Regions from separate parts of the Paenibacillus sp. MMS20-IR301 genome, predicted to be linked through region 1. Evidence: riboswitches for the same ligand, from Rfam matches in the RefSeq annotation. Region 1 holds a riboswitch; each other region holds the start of a gene.

What was found. Region 1 has a riboswitch for cyclic di-AMP ahead of LOS79_RS24600 (C40 family peptidase). Riboswitches for the same ligand answer to the same signal wherever they lie in the genome.
Region 2: it holds a riboswitch for cyclic di-AMP, as region 1 does, so the genes downstream of both, LOS79_RS02460 (alpha/beta fold hydrolase) here and LOS79_RS24600 (C40 family peptidase) in region 1, are expected to answer to the same signal.
Region 3: it holds a riboswitch for cyclic di-AMP, as region 1 does, so the genes downstream of both, LOS79_RS06500 (KamA family radical SAM protein) here and LOS79_RS24600 (C40 family peptidase) in region 1, are expected to answer to the same signal.

What each region holds. Positions count from the first base shown of each region.
Region 1 covers NZ_CP135275.1:5,765,465-5,771,007, forward strand. The annotation lists gene LOS79_RS24590 (hypothetical protein) at 1-606, shown strand, start outside; cyclic di-AMP (ydaO/yuaA leader) riboswitch at 835-973, shown strand; gene LOS79_RS24595 (C40 family peptidase) at 1,031-1,459, shown strand; cyclic di-AMP (ydaO/yuaA leader) riboswitch at 1,859-2,002, shown strand; gene LOS79_RS24600 (C40 family peptidase) at 2,008-2,499, shown strand; gene LOS79_RS24605 (GNAT family N-acetyltransferase) at 2,741-3,226, shown strand; gene LOS79_RS24610 (c-type cytochrome) at 3,353-3,709, shown strand; gene LOS79_RS24615 (4a-hydroxytetrahydrobiopterin dehydratase) at 3,833-4,108, opposite strand; gene LOS79_RS24620 (hypothetical protein) at 4,301-4,594, opposite strand; gene motA (flagellar motor stator protein MotA) at 4,799-5,543, shown strand, end outside.
Region 2 covers NZ_CP135275.1:608,477-614,019, reverse strand. The annotation lists gene LOS79_RS02470 (sensor histidine kinase) at 1-705, shown strand, start outside; gene LOS79_RS02465 (response regulator) at 1,105-2,703, shown strand; gene LOS79_RS02460 (alpha/beta fold hydrolase) at 2,845-3,660, opposite strand; cyclic di-AMP (ydaO/yuaA leader) riboswitch at 3,668-3,804, opposite strand; gene mnhG (monovalent cation/H(+) antiporter subunit G) at 3,818-4,162, opposite strand; gene LOS79_RS02450 (Na(+)/H(+) antiporter subunit F1) at 4,152-4,448, opposite strand; gene LOS79_RS02445 (Na+/H+ antiporter subunit E) at 4,445-4,924, opposite strand; gene LOS79_RS02440 (Na+/H+ antiporter subunit D) at 4,931-5,543, opposite strand, start outside.
Region 3 covers NZ_CP135275.1:1,473,342-1,478,884, forward strand. The annotation lists gene LOS79_RS06495 (hypothetical protein) at 504-1,610, shown strand; cyclic di-AMP (ydaO/yuaA leader) riboswitch at 1,640-1,781, shown strand; gene LOS79_RS06500 (KamA family radical SAM protein) at 1,928-3,088, shown strand; gene miaB (tRNA (N6-isopentenyl adenosine(37)-C2)-methylthiotransferase MiaB) at 3,267-4,853, shown strand; gene LOS79_RS06510 (YlbF/YmcA family competence regulator) at 4,878-5,330, shown strand; gene LOS79_RS06515 (NUDIX domain-containing protein) at 5,537-5,543, shown strand, end outside.

The DNA of each region.
Region 1 (5,543 bases):
GCTGTGCTGCGGTGGCTGTGGCTGCTGCTGGGACTGTCCCTTCTGCGGCTGCTGCTGTCCCCCTTTATCCGGGCAGGGCTGCTGCATGAGCTTCATCAGGAACGCGCGGGGGCGCGCGGGCTGTTCTTTTTTCCCGGAATGAAGCGTTATGGGCTCCCGGTGCTGCTGTTCAGTCTCGTAGAATGGGCGCTCATCCTTCTCCCGCTCTATTGGCTGCTTCCCGCTATGTACCCGCTGCTTGTCAGCGGCATTCTTAATTATCCGCAGCTGCTTCTGCTGGCGCCTTACGTCCTGGGCTGGCTCATCTACCTCTTCCTCATCCGCAAGCTGCTGCTCTATATGCAGTTTGGCTATACCGCCGGCAGCGGCATGTTCGCTTCTCTGCTGATCTGCCTGAAGGTACTGCTGAAGTCTATTCTCATCTCGGCAGTCATGGGAGCAGGCAGTCTGTTAACTCTGATCCTCTGCAGTGCCTCTGCCATCCTTTGTCCGGGCCTGCCGGCCCTTCTGCTGCGCCAGGGAGCCTTCCTGCCCTCTACCTTATTCAAAATGTGGGGAATCGCCGCACAGTATCATCTCTGGTCCAGTAAATCATTTCCACAATAATCTGCTGTTAAAATGGCATACTACAAGAGTCATTGCCTCCCTCAAAGGGCGCAAGACTCTTTTTTTGTACGGGCCCAGCCGCTGCATTTGCAAAACTGTAAATCCTTTGGTACAATGATGCCTGTACTACTAGTAACAAATTTGTAATCTTTAAGATGGATCTGAACATTACCTGTAACTTAACCTGTAACTTATGAAATTAACCTTTGCTGACAAGTCACTGTTCTGGTGCACAAAACGCCTAATTCCTTGCACCGGGAAGTGGGGGAACCATATTTTGGGTGAATTGATCTCGCTTTAGAGGGGTCATAGGGGAACCTTCTACCGAATCCTTAAGCTAACCTCGCAGGCCTTGGAAGGAGTACATCTTTTGAGAAGTCAGAATTTTAAGAAGAAATGCACCGCAGCAGCGCTGGGTCTTGTGATGGTATTCACACTGGGAGCAGGCAGCGCTTTCGCAGACTCCAAAATGGATACTGTGATCTCTAAAACAATTGGTACGGCCTATAAAACCGGAGGCACAAGCACCAGCGGTTTCGATTGCTCCGGGTTTACCAAATACGTATTCAAAAATATCGGCCTTACTTTGCCCCGCACTTCTAAAGCGCAGTACAACGTAGGAACAGCCGTCGCAAAAAGTAACTTGCGTGCCGGCGATCTGGTTTTCTTTAATACGCTGGGTAACGGAGTTTCCCATGTCGGTATTTATGTCGGAGAAGGTAAATTTGCACAATCGTCCACTTCACATGGTGTAACCATCAGTTCGCTGAGTCAGGCATACTGGGCCAACCGCTACGTTGGCGCCAAACGGGTAATGAGCACTACCGCCTATCAGGCTGTCGCTTACGATTGAACTCTTGATTATTTCCCCGGATTTTGAATCCTCTAACACTAAATGTAACTTATACAGGCCCGGAACTTGATTATTGCCGTAATCATTTCCGGGTTTTTCCTTTTCCTTATTCTACCTTTTACACATTTCTGCAAACCATGAAACAGCTTTTTCACCGGATTTTTAATAAATTATTCGAAATAACTTACCTGTAGCTTACCTTGTACGTAAATATGAGTCTTTCTAAGCACCTATAACTCTAAAATGTGCAAAAAAAATGCATTAATATGTTATAAGTGATTGCCAAGCGCCCTAGTCTTTGTTACAATTATCGCAGTGAGATTTTAGTAACATTTTTGTAATTATTGAATCTGTTTTTACAAAGGTTTTGTCATGTATTGAATAAACAGCTAATCCTAATCAACAGTCGTGCCGAGTTTCCTAACAAGTTAGGGAAACGGGGGAACCAACTTTGGGTGAATTGACCTCCTATTCTAAGAGGGGTCATAGGGGACCTTCAACCGAACCCTTAAGCTAACCTCGTAGGCATTTGGAAGGGGTATTTACTTTTGAAGAAGAAGTTAGCAGCCGCAGTACTAAGCTTTTCCATCATCTTCACCATCGGAGCAGGAAGCGCTTTCGCGGATTCCAAAATGGATAAAGTGATCGACAAAGCCATCGGGACCAAATACGTATCCGGCGGCACAACAACAAGCGGTTTTGACTGTTCCGGATTTACCATGTATGTTTTTGATAAGATCGGTATTGACCTGCCACACCAATCCGGTTCCCAATACCAGATGGGTACGGCTGTATCCCGTGACGAGATGAGACCGGGAGACCTTGTTTTCTTCAACACAAGCGGTAAAGGCATTTCCCATGTCGGCGTTTATGTTGGCGAAGGCAAGTTCGCACATGCTTCTTCCTCACGTGGTGTAACTATCAGTTCGCTGAGTGACAGCTACTACGTCAACCGCTACGTTGGCGCCAAACGGATTATGAGTACGGATGCTTACAAGAGCGTGGCTGCAGATTCCGAAGACAATGACGATGTGCAATAAGCAGTTCTAAGATAAGCGCTTTTCCAGGATTTTTGCCGAAATCTTGGGGAAGGGCTTATTTTTTTGTCTATAAAAGTACTTACCCCGCTCTATATCCGTCAAACACCCATAATGCCGTTTCATAAAATATTTTTTCGCGTTTGTCAAGTTTCTGCATTTCCGGCCGTTATTTGCGTCCAATCTGCTGGTTTTGTATATAATTATTACAAGAAGTATTCTCTCCTGAAAGGAGGTCCCCGTTATGATTAGTACTCCTGTTACATTTTATGTGGTTCCTATGGAGCCGCAGCATGCAGCTGCGATCTGTGAGTGGAATTACAGGCCCCCGTATAATATATACGGCTGGATGTCCTGGGAGCAGATGCAGGCGCTCGGTGTTGAATTCGGAGACCCGCAGCTGCGCAGCGAGCAGTATGTATCGGTCGTGAACGGCCAAGGTATTCTCTGCGGCTTCGCCCAGCTGTTTCCTATGGAAGGCGTAGTCCGTCTCGGCGTGGGCATGCGGCCTGATCTGTGCGGTCACGGCATGGGGCATCTGTTCATGAAAGCCATCGTCCAGGCTGCTCTGGCCCGTTATCCTGAGCGGGAGATCGATCTGGAGGTATTAACCTGGAACCAGCGCGCCATCCGCGCCTACCAGAAATGCGGATTTACCATTACCGATACCTATGAACGCAGAACACCAACGGGCAATAAGCCGTTTTATTGCATGGTTTATGAGAAATAACCTTCTTATTGTATGTGTCTAAAAATTTCGCAGAATACCCGTTCATTTTTTTGTCACAAATGCTATGATAACGCTTCACCTTCCAGTATAATAAAGGAAGCAGCTTACAGGGAGGGACGGATGCAGATGCAGAAATGGATTATGAGCGGTTTGTTTTTTGCCGCCTGCGCCTTTGCGGTAGTCTTAATGTTCACATTGCCCGGTAAATCCGAAGTAGCCGAAGAGAACAAGCCGACCATGCCTGAGGTGGTGCTGGATGCAGCCAGTGCAGAGGCTACAGTCAAAGTGAGCTGTATTTCCTGCCATGGCGACCAGCTTCAGGGCGGGGTAGGGCCGAGCCTCCAGCAGGAAGGCGGGCAGCATGATGCGGGTCAGATTTTCAGCATTGTGACCAAAGGCCGCGGACAGATGCCTTCCTTCAAGGATAAGCTGGCCCCGGAGGAAATTGCGAATGTTGCGCTTTGGCTGTCTGAGAAGAAATAACTCCGGTACAAGGATACCAGACTGATTTAATAAGTAAAATGCCCGTGCAGAGGATATCAGGTATCCGTGCGCGGGCATTTTTATAGAACAGACATAGCTGCTTTTGGCATAGTTCTATAATCTTTAACGGTTCTTCTCGAAAGCATCATTAATTTCATAAGCCTGACGGATATCAAGCTTCTCCACATCTGCAGCCAGGCGCAGAATAACGGTCTTGTAATCAATCGTGATATGCGGGTGATGATCAAATGCCTCTGATATTGCGGCAACCTCGTCTACAAAAGCAATGCCCTTCATATATTCGCCAAACATATATTTGCGCACCATCGTATTCTGCTCCAGCCTCCAGCCGTCCAGCTTGCCGATCTGCTCCAGCAGTTCTTCCTCTGTATATTGCATTTTGTTCCCTCCCTACCTTAGTTGGCCCTCAAAATAAACATCCCTCAGCTTCTGAAGTCCAAGGGATGTGCCAGGCTAAAGATTTTTTTCGATTTAATGTATTCTCAAATCCCGGCGAATAGTACTTCTCACCTCAAGTTTAACATGGGCCGAGGGCTGCGGACAAACCCGGCTCCCGGGGACGCCTCCGTGCTACACCAGAACAACCGATGCCAGATCCTCATCACCGAGCAGAATATTGATCCGGTGTGTATCCTTATCGTACATGACAACTCCGCTTCCGACCTTGATTACAGGCTCATTGCCCAAGGCATAGAACAGATCCTCCGCAAGTGCTTCCCAAACCTCCTGCTTCGACTCCTCAGGCAGATTTGCCCACTCATCCGGCTCCATCTCAAAGAAAATATACCCGTCGGAAATCCGCCCGACCGCACCGGTCAAATCTGTTAATATTTCACTGTAATCTCTGCCATGCTTTACTCCCACGTCAATCACTCCGTTTTCTTCACTGATGAATAATAACTTACCTTATCTATTATAGCCGAAAAAATCACTTCACAAAAAAGGGAATGCTGTCGATAAATAAGAATATACGTAATTCGGTTACGTGCAGTGTGTCCCTCCGCGGTTCAAGGATGATTAACGCGGAATATCCGGATCACTTTCAATTCTCATGGACGAGGTGCATAAATGGAAATTTCAACAATACTAGGCTTAGTCTTTGGTCTAATCGCAGTAGTCTGGGGGATGGTACTCAAGCACGCTCCACTGACAAGCTTGAATAACCCGGCGGCCTATGTCATTATCTTTCTCGGTACGGCAGCGTCGATCTTCATGGCCTTTCCTATGTCTGAAGTCAAAAACTTCCCTAAACTAATAAAAATCCTTATTGTAAAGAAAAAAATGGTCGGCAAGGGCGAACTGATTACTATGTTTATGGAATGGGCCTCCATCACCCGCCGCGAAGGGCTGCTGGCTCTGGAATCCAATGTTGATCAGATCGAGGATGCCTTTCTCCGCAACGGCATGCGGATGATTATTGATGGTAACGACCAGGAATTTGTCCGCGATGTTCTTATGGAAGACATTCACGCTACGGAAGACAGACATAAGGCCGGAGCCCTGATCTTCTCGCAAGCCGGAATGTACGCCCCTACACTCGGGGTACTCGGGGCCGTTATCGGGCTGATTGCCGCCCTGGGGGATATGAGTAACATGGATGTCCTGGCCCACGCGATTGCCGGAGCATTCATTGCCACTCTGCTCGGTATATTCACCGGTTATGTAATGTGGCACCCGATGTCCAATAAGCTTAAGCGGATCTCCAAACGTGAGATTGAAGTCCGCCTGATGATGGTGGAAGGCCTCTTATCCATTCAATCCGGGGTATCCACTATAGCAATTAACCAGAAACTGTCCGTCTTCCTGACCCCGT
Region 2 (5,543 bases), 2.5 Mb from region 1:
GTGGCGAACATCAAGGCGCTTGTGGACGATGCCTATCTGCTCAAGCTCAAGGAGCAGGAAGCAGAGTTAAAAGCATTGCAGTCGCAGATCAATCCCCACTTTTTGTATAACATGCTGGATACGATTTTTTGGGAGGCGGAGTCCTCCGGGCAGGACAAGATCAGCGAGATGGTGATCAACCTCTCCCGGCTGTTCCGCTTAAGCCTGAACCGCGGGAAGAGCTTCACCAGCGTAGCCAAGGAGAAAGAACTGATCGGGCTGTACCTCTCCCTGCAGAAAATGAGATTCAAGGAGTCGCTCGAATTCGTCATTGATATTCCTGCGGAGCTGGAAGCCTTCGTTATTCTGAAGCTCAGCCTGCAGCCATTTATTGAGAACGCACTCGTTCACGGCATTGAGCAGAAACGCGGCGGCGGCAGAGTAAGCATCAGCGGGCAATTAACCGGGGACAAGCTTGTCTTTGTCATTGAGGATAACGGGGGCGGGATGAGCAGCGAGACGCTGCAGAATATTCTCAAGGACCGCGAGGAATCGGATGTGTATACAGCCCCGGATGTCGGGGGGTATGCGGTCCAGAATGTATACGACCGGCTGAAGCATTTCTATAAGGGCGATTTCACCCTGAATTATTCGAGTGTCCCGGGAGAGGGCACCCGCGTGGAGATCGTCATTCCGGCGATTATGGATATTGAGGTAGAACAGTGACAACTATATAGCTTGAACTGGAAGCTTAAGTTTATTAACGATAGGAGAACGCCTGTAACAATAGGGCAATTGTATTATATACATTTGATTCATTGCTAAATGCCCGAAAAAACTATTCTATTGTATTTCGTACAATGCTTTTCAGGAAAATGAGCTTAGAATGCCAAAAACTCATGAAACGAGTGTACAAAGTACAATAGATTCTATTTTAGGGCTGATTTTGCTGTGATCTGCTGTACAAAGTACAATAGAATGAATTCTCTGCTTCCTTACTATTCAAAAGCTCAAGCTCACAGGAACCTGCAGAAGCGTTAGCGGCCGGAAGTCCAAATGTTCGCCGCAGTGACGAATAAAGCATAACGTTCAAACTTAAATGCGTCTTATAAGGAGGCTTCGGCCATGTTTAATATGATTATCGTGGATGATGAGGAACGGGCCCGGGTGGGCATCAGAACATTGATCGACTGGCAGGCCCACGGCATCAGCATTGTGGCAGAAGCCCGGGACGGACAGGAGGCACTGGAAATCTTAAGCAGCCATCCGGTAGATATTATGCTGACCGATATCCGCATGCCGCAGATGGACGGGCTGGAGCTGATTTCTGCCGTATCTGCGAAGTACCCGCATATCAAATCGGTCATTATGAGCGGGTATGATGATTTTGCCTACGCCCAGAAAGCCATCCGGGTCGGAGCCAGCAACTATCTGCTGAAGCCGAGCCGGAGACAGGAGATTCTGAATACGATTCTCGCCATCACGGAGCAGATCCGTTCAGAGAAGCTGGAGATTACTTCGCTTGAGCATCTGCGCCAGGGCTTCCGTGAGAGCCTCCCGCTCTTGAAGGAGAAGACATTAAGCCAGCTGATCCTGACCGAAAGCTCCTCCTACTCCCGGCTGCTGGCCAATCTGAAAATGAACAATCTGGTCTTCCCCTACATGATGTACGGGGTGATTCTGCTGCGGATCGACAACTTCCAGCAGCTGCACCAGAAGTATCTGCATGAGGACACCGAGTTGCTCAAATACGGCCTGAAAAATATCTGCGAGGAATCCCTGCCGGAGTCTATCGTATGTACCGCTTTTGAACATCAGGATGATATAGTCCTTGTGCTGAACACCGATGATCTGCTCGATCATGAAGAGTTAAGCGGCTATATCCGGATTATCCAGGATAATATCGCAAGCTATCTGAAGTTCACCGTCTCCGCCGGAATCGGCAGCCTGGATCATAACATCCAGCATCTGCGGCGTTCCTTCCTGGAGGCTTCACAGGCGCTTAACACCCGGAACTATACCGGCACCGGCAAAATCGTCGAGTTCAGCGGGGAGTTCGATGATGAATCCTCCCAGTCCTCCTATCCTCTGCATGAGGAGCAGGAGGTGCTGAAGGCTGTCCGCAGCGGCTCCAGCGAGGAAATCACCGAGATGCTGTCGCTGTTTAATGTGGCACTGCAGCCCGAAACCGTGTCGCGGGACCAGGTGATCAAATCGAGCTTCGCGCTGTTCTTCGCCCTGTACAAGCTGTGTATTGAGAACAACGTCAACGTGAATAAGGTGTTCGGGCAAAATCTGACCGAGCTGATTCATGTCCTGTCCCGCTCCAGTCTGGATAATATTTTCCAGTCGCTGCTGGAGACTGCCCTCAGAGTCAGCGAGCATTTGTCCTCCAAGAAGAACAGCAACAAGCTGCTTGAATCGGCCAAGCTGTACATCGAGCAGAACTATATGAAGGACATCAACCGCGAGATTGTCGCGCGGGAAATCTACATTACCCCGGGTTACCTTAGCCTGCTGTTCAAGCAGCAGCTCAAAATCAGCTTCACCGACTATCTGCACAAGGTCCGCATCGAGCGTGCCTGCCTGCTGTTCAAGGACCCGGGCATGCGGATTGAGGATATCGCGCTGCAGTCCGGGTACAATGACACGAAATACTTCTACCAGGTGTTCAAAAAGTATAAAGGTATCACCCCCAACCAGTTCCGCAGCAATGCGGAGTGAGGCGGTGTGAGGCGGGTAATACGGAGTGTGTGCCGCCTGCGGAAGATGTACCAATCATTGCGGGATCTCTGTCAAAAAAGTAAACAGGCTAGGCTCCTATTTGACCAAGATCCCTGAACGGGAAATCCAGCAGGCAATCCTCTACTTCCCGGATGCCGATCGCTCGAATGCATGCTGGTCTTGTAAAAACTCAAGCAGCAGCCTATTGAAGTGCTCGGGCTGGCACAGGTGGCTCGGGTACATCGCATCCTCAAGTATGGCTAACCGTGCAAACGAATATCGGGCCGCCGCCTTCTTCACTTGCTCCAGCACCCACTCATTCCGGTTGCCTGATACACAAAGAACAGGAATCTTCAGCCGCAGCGCGAACCCGCAGCTATCCGTGTGCCGCAGGGCCAGGCGCTGCTTAATAAGCTCCGTCGTCCGTTCATGCAATAGCTCACCCCTCAGGATACGGTAAGCTTCATACCATTTGTTGTACGTGATCCGCAAAGAACGGATGAACATTTCCGCCGGAAGATAGTGGGCCGCCCATGCGCAGATTTCCAGAAACTCCTTTACCTTACCGGCTGCCGCCGTATAATTACTATGAAAATAACTGTCTACCAAAACCATGTTCATAACCCGCTCCGGGTACTGATAAGCAAACTTGTGCGCCAGAACAGCTCCACTCGAACAAGCTACGATTACAGCCTTAGTAATAGATAACCCGTCCAGCAACCCTTTTAAATCCTCACATTGCGTGTCCACTATTCTGCTAATTTCCACATCCATTTTACCGGACTGCCCGTTCCCTCTCAGATCAAACAGAATCACTTTAGCCCGTTTGCTGAAATAATCTGCCTGCGGCTCAAACATACGATGCGAGGTCGAATGATCATGAAGAAAAACAATCGGCAGACCGCTGCCCGACACCTCATAGTATAGTGTGGTCCCATTAACTTCAATATGCGGCATTGCATATGACTCCTCTCTTGTACGCTTACGAGGTTAGCTGCCGGATTCGGGCTCAAGTGAGCATAGCCCTGCTCGAATTATTCGAGATTCACCCCAGATACCTGGTTCCCCCGCTCCCAATGTGGGATTCAGCGAATTATCATTATTTTGCAGGCATTTACTGATCCTTCTCGATAGAGGATTTCATATCATCCCGGACGCTGCCCCTCCATAAAGGGACCCCGGAACGGTAAGCAGCACGCCCGTTTAGATGACCTGCCACCGGAGAAGTAATGAAGACAAATAGAATCGCGAGCAGCAGCTTGATACTGATGGTACCGTCAGCGAACAGAAAGTACAGAAACGCACCTCCCAGCACACAGAGCACCCCGAATGTTGCACTTTTGGTGGCCGCATGCGAGCGCAGATACACATCGGGCAACCGGATCAAGCCAAATGCGCTGAGCCCGCAGAATATCGCGCCGAGCAGGACCAGAATTTTACCTATCAGTTCAAGTGTCATTTCTGTCTCCTCCTTCCTCTTCCATCACAATGCCGCGTTCAATATATCTGGCCAGCGCTGTTGTCCCAATAAAGGTAAGAATACCGATTACCAGAATGATTTCCAGAAAGTCCTGTGTATCCAGCAGCATGCAGATCACTGCAATCATTGCCAGAACATCAATTCCTATCGTATCCAGGGCGGCAACGCGGTCTGAACGGGTCGGCCCTGCCAGAAGACGGAATACGCAGGCCAGCAGCGCCAGCCCCAGAATTACCAGAGCAGCAGTCAATATGGGCTGGTTCATCCGCGGCTCACCTCCAGTATGGTCTGCTCAAAACTTTTTCGGATCTGGCTTGCCATCTCCTCTGCATCTTTAATATCAATAGCGTGGATATACAGGGTTGTTCCGTCTCTTGAGACATCCAGCGTTAATGTTCCCGGAGTCAAGCAGATCAGGCAGGACAGCAAGGTAACTTCCCACGCCGAGGTCAAGGCAGTCTCATAAGCAAAAATACCAGGGCGTATGTTGAGTTTCGGCCGGATAATATGACCAATCACTACAAAATTGGATACTGTCAGCTCACGGGCAAAGATCAGCAGAAGTTTCAGCACTGCCCATAAACGTCTAAGATAGAATGGCTGTTTCCGTGATTTCTGCATGACAAGTAAAAGCACAATTCCAAGCAGATACCCCACAATGAAGCTTCCACCGGAAATATTATTGTTCATGAACATCCACAAGAAAGCAATCAAAAGGTTAAGCACGATCTGCAGCATCATAGCCCTCTACTCCTTCATCACAGATTCAATATACAGTGCCGGCGAGGACAGAACTTCTCCAGCCTGTGATACATAGGTATATATCGCCTCAGATCCTATCCCCATTAGGATTACAAGCACCAAAAGGCATGCGGCAACGGCCGAAGAATGCTTCAACCTGACTTGTGGCAGTTCTTTCTCCGGTTCATTGCCCCAGAATGCCAGCCTGAATATCTTGATTAAGGAATACAGCACGAGGAAGCTTGATCCCAGACCAATGAGCGATAACGCCAGCATGCCGGCATCCAGAGCCCCGCGGATAATCAGAAGTTTACCAGCAAAGCCGCTAAGCGGCGGAATGCCCACCAAGGCAAGGGTCAGGATAAAGAACATCCAGCCGATGAGCGGATATTTTTTGATCATGCCGCCCATTCCAGCTAGGCGCTCTGTCCCTGCAGCGGTGATAATCATCCCGCCAAGCATGAACATCAGGGCTTTTGCCAGCATATCGTGCAGCAGATAGAACACCGCGCCGTTTAGTGAACCGGGGGTCCCGGCAGCAAGTCCGAAGATTACAAAACCTACACTAACAATAACGTTGTAATTCAAAATACGCGGAATATCGTTGTAAGCCACTGCC
Region 3 (5,543 bases), 3.4 Mb from region 1:
GCTGAACGGCCGGAATTCATTCTGTTGTATTCAGGGTGGAGCTGGTTATAGAGGGTCAATCCCCTCTGTCTGGTTCAAATACACTCCCAAGCTGATCCATACGGACGCCACAGCCTTTATTCGCTCAAAAAAGGTCATTGGGGAGGGCTTACGGACACGACGGCCCTTATCCGCGGCTTTTCATGGGCAAACTCCACTTTTCCGGTGAAATAACGGCGCTCATGTCCTTAAGGTCCGGCACTCCGGTACCTTTCCGCAGGCTTAACGTCTCTCATGTCCGTAACGCTATGTTAGTCCCTTGAATAACCGTTGCGTGGCTGGCTGCTTTTCTTAATGGAGGGCACATTCAACCCATTTACCTGCTATGGTGAACATTCTGTAACTCAGGAGGTCACAGTGCCCCTACATATCCCCCCGCCACCAACTCTCTTTTTTCTAAATTTTTTTAGTTCAATCTATATAGAGTACAGATAATTTCTGCTGCCGTGAGGAGGTATCTATTTATGCTTGAAAGTGTTATCTTTCCGGTACTGGTACCAAATCCAGGTGTAGTTATTGCCATGCACGCGTTAAAAAGTACAGAAACGCAGGCGGTACCCTTACTGGTGCTGAATGAGGAAGGGGAGTTATGGAGGCTTGAGCTGCATTCTGGGCTTGCGGTCAAGCTGCTGCAAGTGGATATTCCAGAATTTAATCCGCTGCACCCGCAGCAAATCGTTCTCTCTAAGGACGAACGGTATGCGGCTATTTCCAACCGGCTAGGCCAGCATGCCGCAGTCTATGATCTGCAGAGCCTGCAAGAGGTGATGAAGCTGTCCCGGGATGACTACCATTATACTACATGTACTTTCCCTCTGGCATTTGCTGAACTGGATCACCGGACCGTCCTCATAAAGGGTACTGAATGGAACAGACTCGATCTGGTCGACATGGATACCGGTGCGTTGCTGACTGACCGTGAGTCACCGGTATACGAAAGCGAAGACAAGCAGGCGACGGAACATTACCTGGATTATTTCTTCGGCAAACTGCATGTTTCACCAGACGGAGAATGGATTATTAGCACGGGCTGGATCTGGCAGCCTGTCGGGAGCATCCGTGCCTGGCATCTTCCATCCTGGAAGTCTAACTGCTGGGAGGCTGAAGACGGGCCGACTGTACATAACATATGGGAGTATACGGAGGACTGGGACTACCCCGTAACCTGGATAGATGATTATACCTTCGCGGTGTGGGGCAAAATTGAGACAGAAATGTATGATGAAGAGGATGGCGAGTTGGAGATTTATGGTGACGGTAAATCCGCTCCGGTACTGGCTTTATTTGATGTGAAAACTGGTGAGCGGAAGGAATTCTTCTTAAAAATGCCGGCAATCCGATTGACTTCAGATATAGAAGGCCTCTTTTACCCTCATGCCCAAATGGCACAGGTGCACGGTAAGCTCGTATTATGGGGGGCGATTCATGGCCTGTCCATCTTAAATCCCGATAGCGGTCATATAGAGTACTCTGAACAGACCTCACGCCCTGATCTATACCACGAATCTGCCGGCTTGTTCCTCCTGACGGATGTTTCCGGTTCTATTACCGGCCTGAAATTAAATCAATAGTTTTGACTTCAGCAAACTTTGCAGGTTATACTTGAACTACGCTTAATTTCCAGTATTTCCAGCTGGAAAGCGGGGGAACCAGTCAATTGGGGCGAATCATTGAGCTATGCAATGTAGGGTACCATCTTACCCGAGTCCGTCAGCTAACCTCGTCAGTAGTGGATGGGTCTGCTTTTTTATGTTTCTTATAACATGAGACCCTTGTGCTAAGGGTCTCTTTTTGTGTTTTTAAGAGAGATCCTGCTGGCTGCCAGTTTGGCTTTTTGACATCAAGGCTCCCAATGTCTCGCCATTATGAGAACAAAGGAGAGATTCATGTGCAAAAGGTACGTTACATAACCGACATTAACAAAATGGAAATGCTGCCCGAGGCGGAAAGATCCAGACTGAAAGAAATTACGGACAAGTTCGTATTCCGGGCAAACGACTATTACCTGTCCCTTATTAATTGGGAGGACCCGGATGATCCCATCCGCAAGCTCGTTGTTCCCGGAGAGGGCGAGCTGCTGGAGTATGGGGAATGGGACGCATCCGATGAGGAAGCCAACTATGTGGTTCACGGCTGCCAGCATAAATACCGGACCACTGCGCTCCTGATTGTCTCCGAGGTCTGCGGAGCCTACTGCCGCTACTGCTTCCGCAAACGGCTGTTCCGCAATGATGTCAAGGAAGCCTCCTCGGATGTTACCGCCGGAATCAAGTACATCGCTGCCCATCCGGAGATCAACAATGTCCTGCTCACAGGCGGCGACAGCCTGATTCTCTCGACCACCAAGCTGCGGTTCATCATTGAGAGCCTGCGGGCCATCCCGCATGTCAAGATCATCCGTCTCGGCTCTAAGCTGCCCGTGTTCAACCCGATGCGGATTTCCCAGGACCCCGAGCTGCTGGAGCTGATCCGCACCCATTCTACCGTCGAGAAGCGGATCTATATCATGGCGCATATCAATCATCCCCGCGAGATTACGCCTGAAGCCAAACGGGCCGTAAGAGATCTGCATGATGCCGGGGCCATTATCGTCAATCAGACGCCGGTGCTTAAGGGAATTAATGATGACCCGGCCGTTCTGGGTGAGCTGCTCGACCGCCTCTCCTGGGCTGGAATAACGCCATATTATTTCTTTATTAACCGCCCGATTGCCGGTAACCGTGAGTTCGTCCTGCCGCTTGAACAGGTATACCGGATCGTCGAAGAAGCCAAAGCGAGAACTTCAGGCCTTGGCAAAAGAGTCCGTCTCTCCATGAGCCATTCCTCCGGCAAAATCGAGATTCTGGCTATCGAGCAAGGCAAAGCCTATCTCAAATATCACCAGTCCCGGGATCAGGAGTACGGCAAATTCATGATCCTTGATTGCCCTGAGGATGCGGAATGGTTCGATGATCTTCCGGGTAACGAGCAGTACTGGAGCAGACCCGAAAAGAAGCCGGCGGCAACTTCAGCCTGTGAGCTGTTACAAGCGACTGTCAGCGCTAATTGAGGTTTAGTACGGAGATAACAGCAGCCCTGGTGATCAACATATCACCGGGGCTGTTCTGCCTGTGAATATCCGCCAAGTCTCACTAGTATAATGGATTATCTTGGGAGCTCTATGATATAATTTTACATTAGCAAAGCCTAACATATAGCAGCAATTCAGCAGAGGATGTGATACTGCAATGGCGAAAGGGAAGAAAAGCCCACCGGACCTGAATTCCGGCCAGGGCGGCAAGGATTACTCCAAATATTTCGATTTCAGCGACGCCAAGATTATAAGTGAGCAGGAAGGCAAAACTACCTACCGTATCAAAGGAAGAAACGTGCAGATCAACAGCCAGCCTGATTATAGGGAAGGCAAGCGCCGCGGCAAGGAAGAGATCGAGGTGCTGTACCATTTTGAGATTCTGCCGGAGATGGAGCATTTTGGCTGCGGTAAATTTTATCATATTACTACTTACGGCTGCCAGATGAATGAACATGATACCGAAACGATGAAGGGCATGCTTGAGCAAATGGGTTACCAGGCCACGCCTGACCGGAATAATGCAGATATTATACTGTTAAATACATGTGCCATCCGTGAGAATGCGGAGGATAAGGTGTTCGGGGAGCTGGGCCATCTCAAAAGCCTGAAGCTGGAGAAGCCGGGGCTCTTGCTCGGAATCTGCGGCTGCATGTCCCAGGAGGAAGGGGTAGTCAACCGGATCATGACCCGTTACGGGTTCGTGGATATGATCTTCGGCACGCATAACATCCACCGTCTGCCGGAGCTGATCAAGGAAGCGGTCTTCAGCAGGGAGCTGGTCATCGAGGTCTGGTCCAAGGAAGGCGACATCATTGAGAATCTGCCAAAGAAAAGAGAAGGGTTGCGCGCCTGGGTGAATATCATGTACGGCTGCGACAAGTTCTGTACCTATTGCATTGTACCGTTTACGCGGGGGAAGGAGCGCAGCCGCCGGCCGGAGGATGTCATTGCCGAGGTGCGGGAGCTGGCCCGCCAGGGCTTCAAGGAGGTTACGCTGCTGGGGCAGAATGTAAACGCCTACGGTAAGGATTTTACGGATATCGACTACACGTTTGGTGATCTGATGGACGATATGCGGGGGATCGATATTCCGCGTATCCGCTTCATGACTGCGCATCCCCGTGATTTTGACGATAAACTGATTCATGTGCTCGGTAAAGGGGGCAACCTGGTGGAGCATATCCACCTGCCGGTGCAGTCGGGAAGTACGGCGGTGCTGAAAAAAATGAGCCGCAAATATACGCGTGAAGCCTACCTGGAGCTGGTGCGTAAGATTAAAGCCGGGGTGCCGGATGCGGTGCTGACTACGGATATTATTGTTGGTTTTCCGGGCGAAACCGAGGAACAATTTGAAGAGACACTGTCGCTGGTGCGCGAAGTAGGGTATGATATGGCGTATACCTTTATTTATTCTGCACGTGAAGGTACACCTGCTGCTGCGATGGAAGACAATGTTCCGGCAGAGGTCAAAAGCGCGCGCCTGCAGCGCCTGAACGATCTGATCAAAGAGCAGAGCCGGCTCGGCAATGAGCGGATGCTCGGCAAGGTGGCAGAGGTGCTGGTGGAAGGCGAAAGCAAGAACAATTCGAATGTCCTCGCCGGACGGACCCGGGACAGCAAGCTGGTGCATTTCGAAGGCCCGGCGTCACTGGTCGGCACGATGGTGCAGGTGAGAATTACCGATACGAAGACCTGGTACATCAAAGGGGACTATCTGGCTGAAGCGGCAGCAGTCCTCTAATTATAGAGAAATGGGGCGAGAAGAATGAGCCGGGAAGAAGCGCGTTTGAATGCATACGGCATGGAGACCCACAACACCCGCGATTTAATTGTACGCGAGGATATTATGGGCAAAGCGAAGGAGCTGGCTGCACTGATCTCCACAAGTGAAGAGGTCCGGCATTTCCAGCAGGCTGAGCTGAAGATCCAGAATCACGACCGGGTGCAGGGGCTCATAGCTGCTATCAAGAAGAAGCAGAAGGAGATTGTGGCCTTTGAGAGCTTCAAGAATGTGAGCATGGTCGCAAAGATTGAACAGGAAATTGAATTGCTGCAGGATGAGATTGACAGCATTCCGGTCGTGAATGAGTTCCAGCAGAGCCAGAGCGATATCAACTATCTGCTGCAGCTGGTCATCTCGGTTATCAGGGATACCGTCTCGGATAAAATCAACGTGGAAGCAGGCACAGACGCGCCTCCGTCCACCTGCGGCGATTAAGAAGCACCTCCGGGGCGGATGAGAATCCGTCCCTTTTATGTTTTGGGGTCCCCGCAAAGTACCTGAGTAATCATCCGTAGCTATAGCTCCACTTTGTGGGGTTGTTTTATTTTTTACCGCTCTATGCGGTTGATTTTAGAAGGACAGGTTTGGTACATTAAAAGATACGAACAGCAAATAAAAGCTGCGGCAAAGGATGATCTAAAGTGAGCG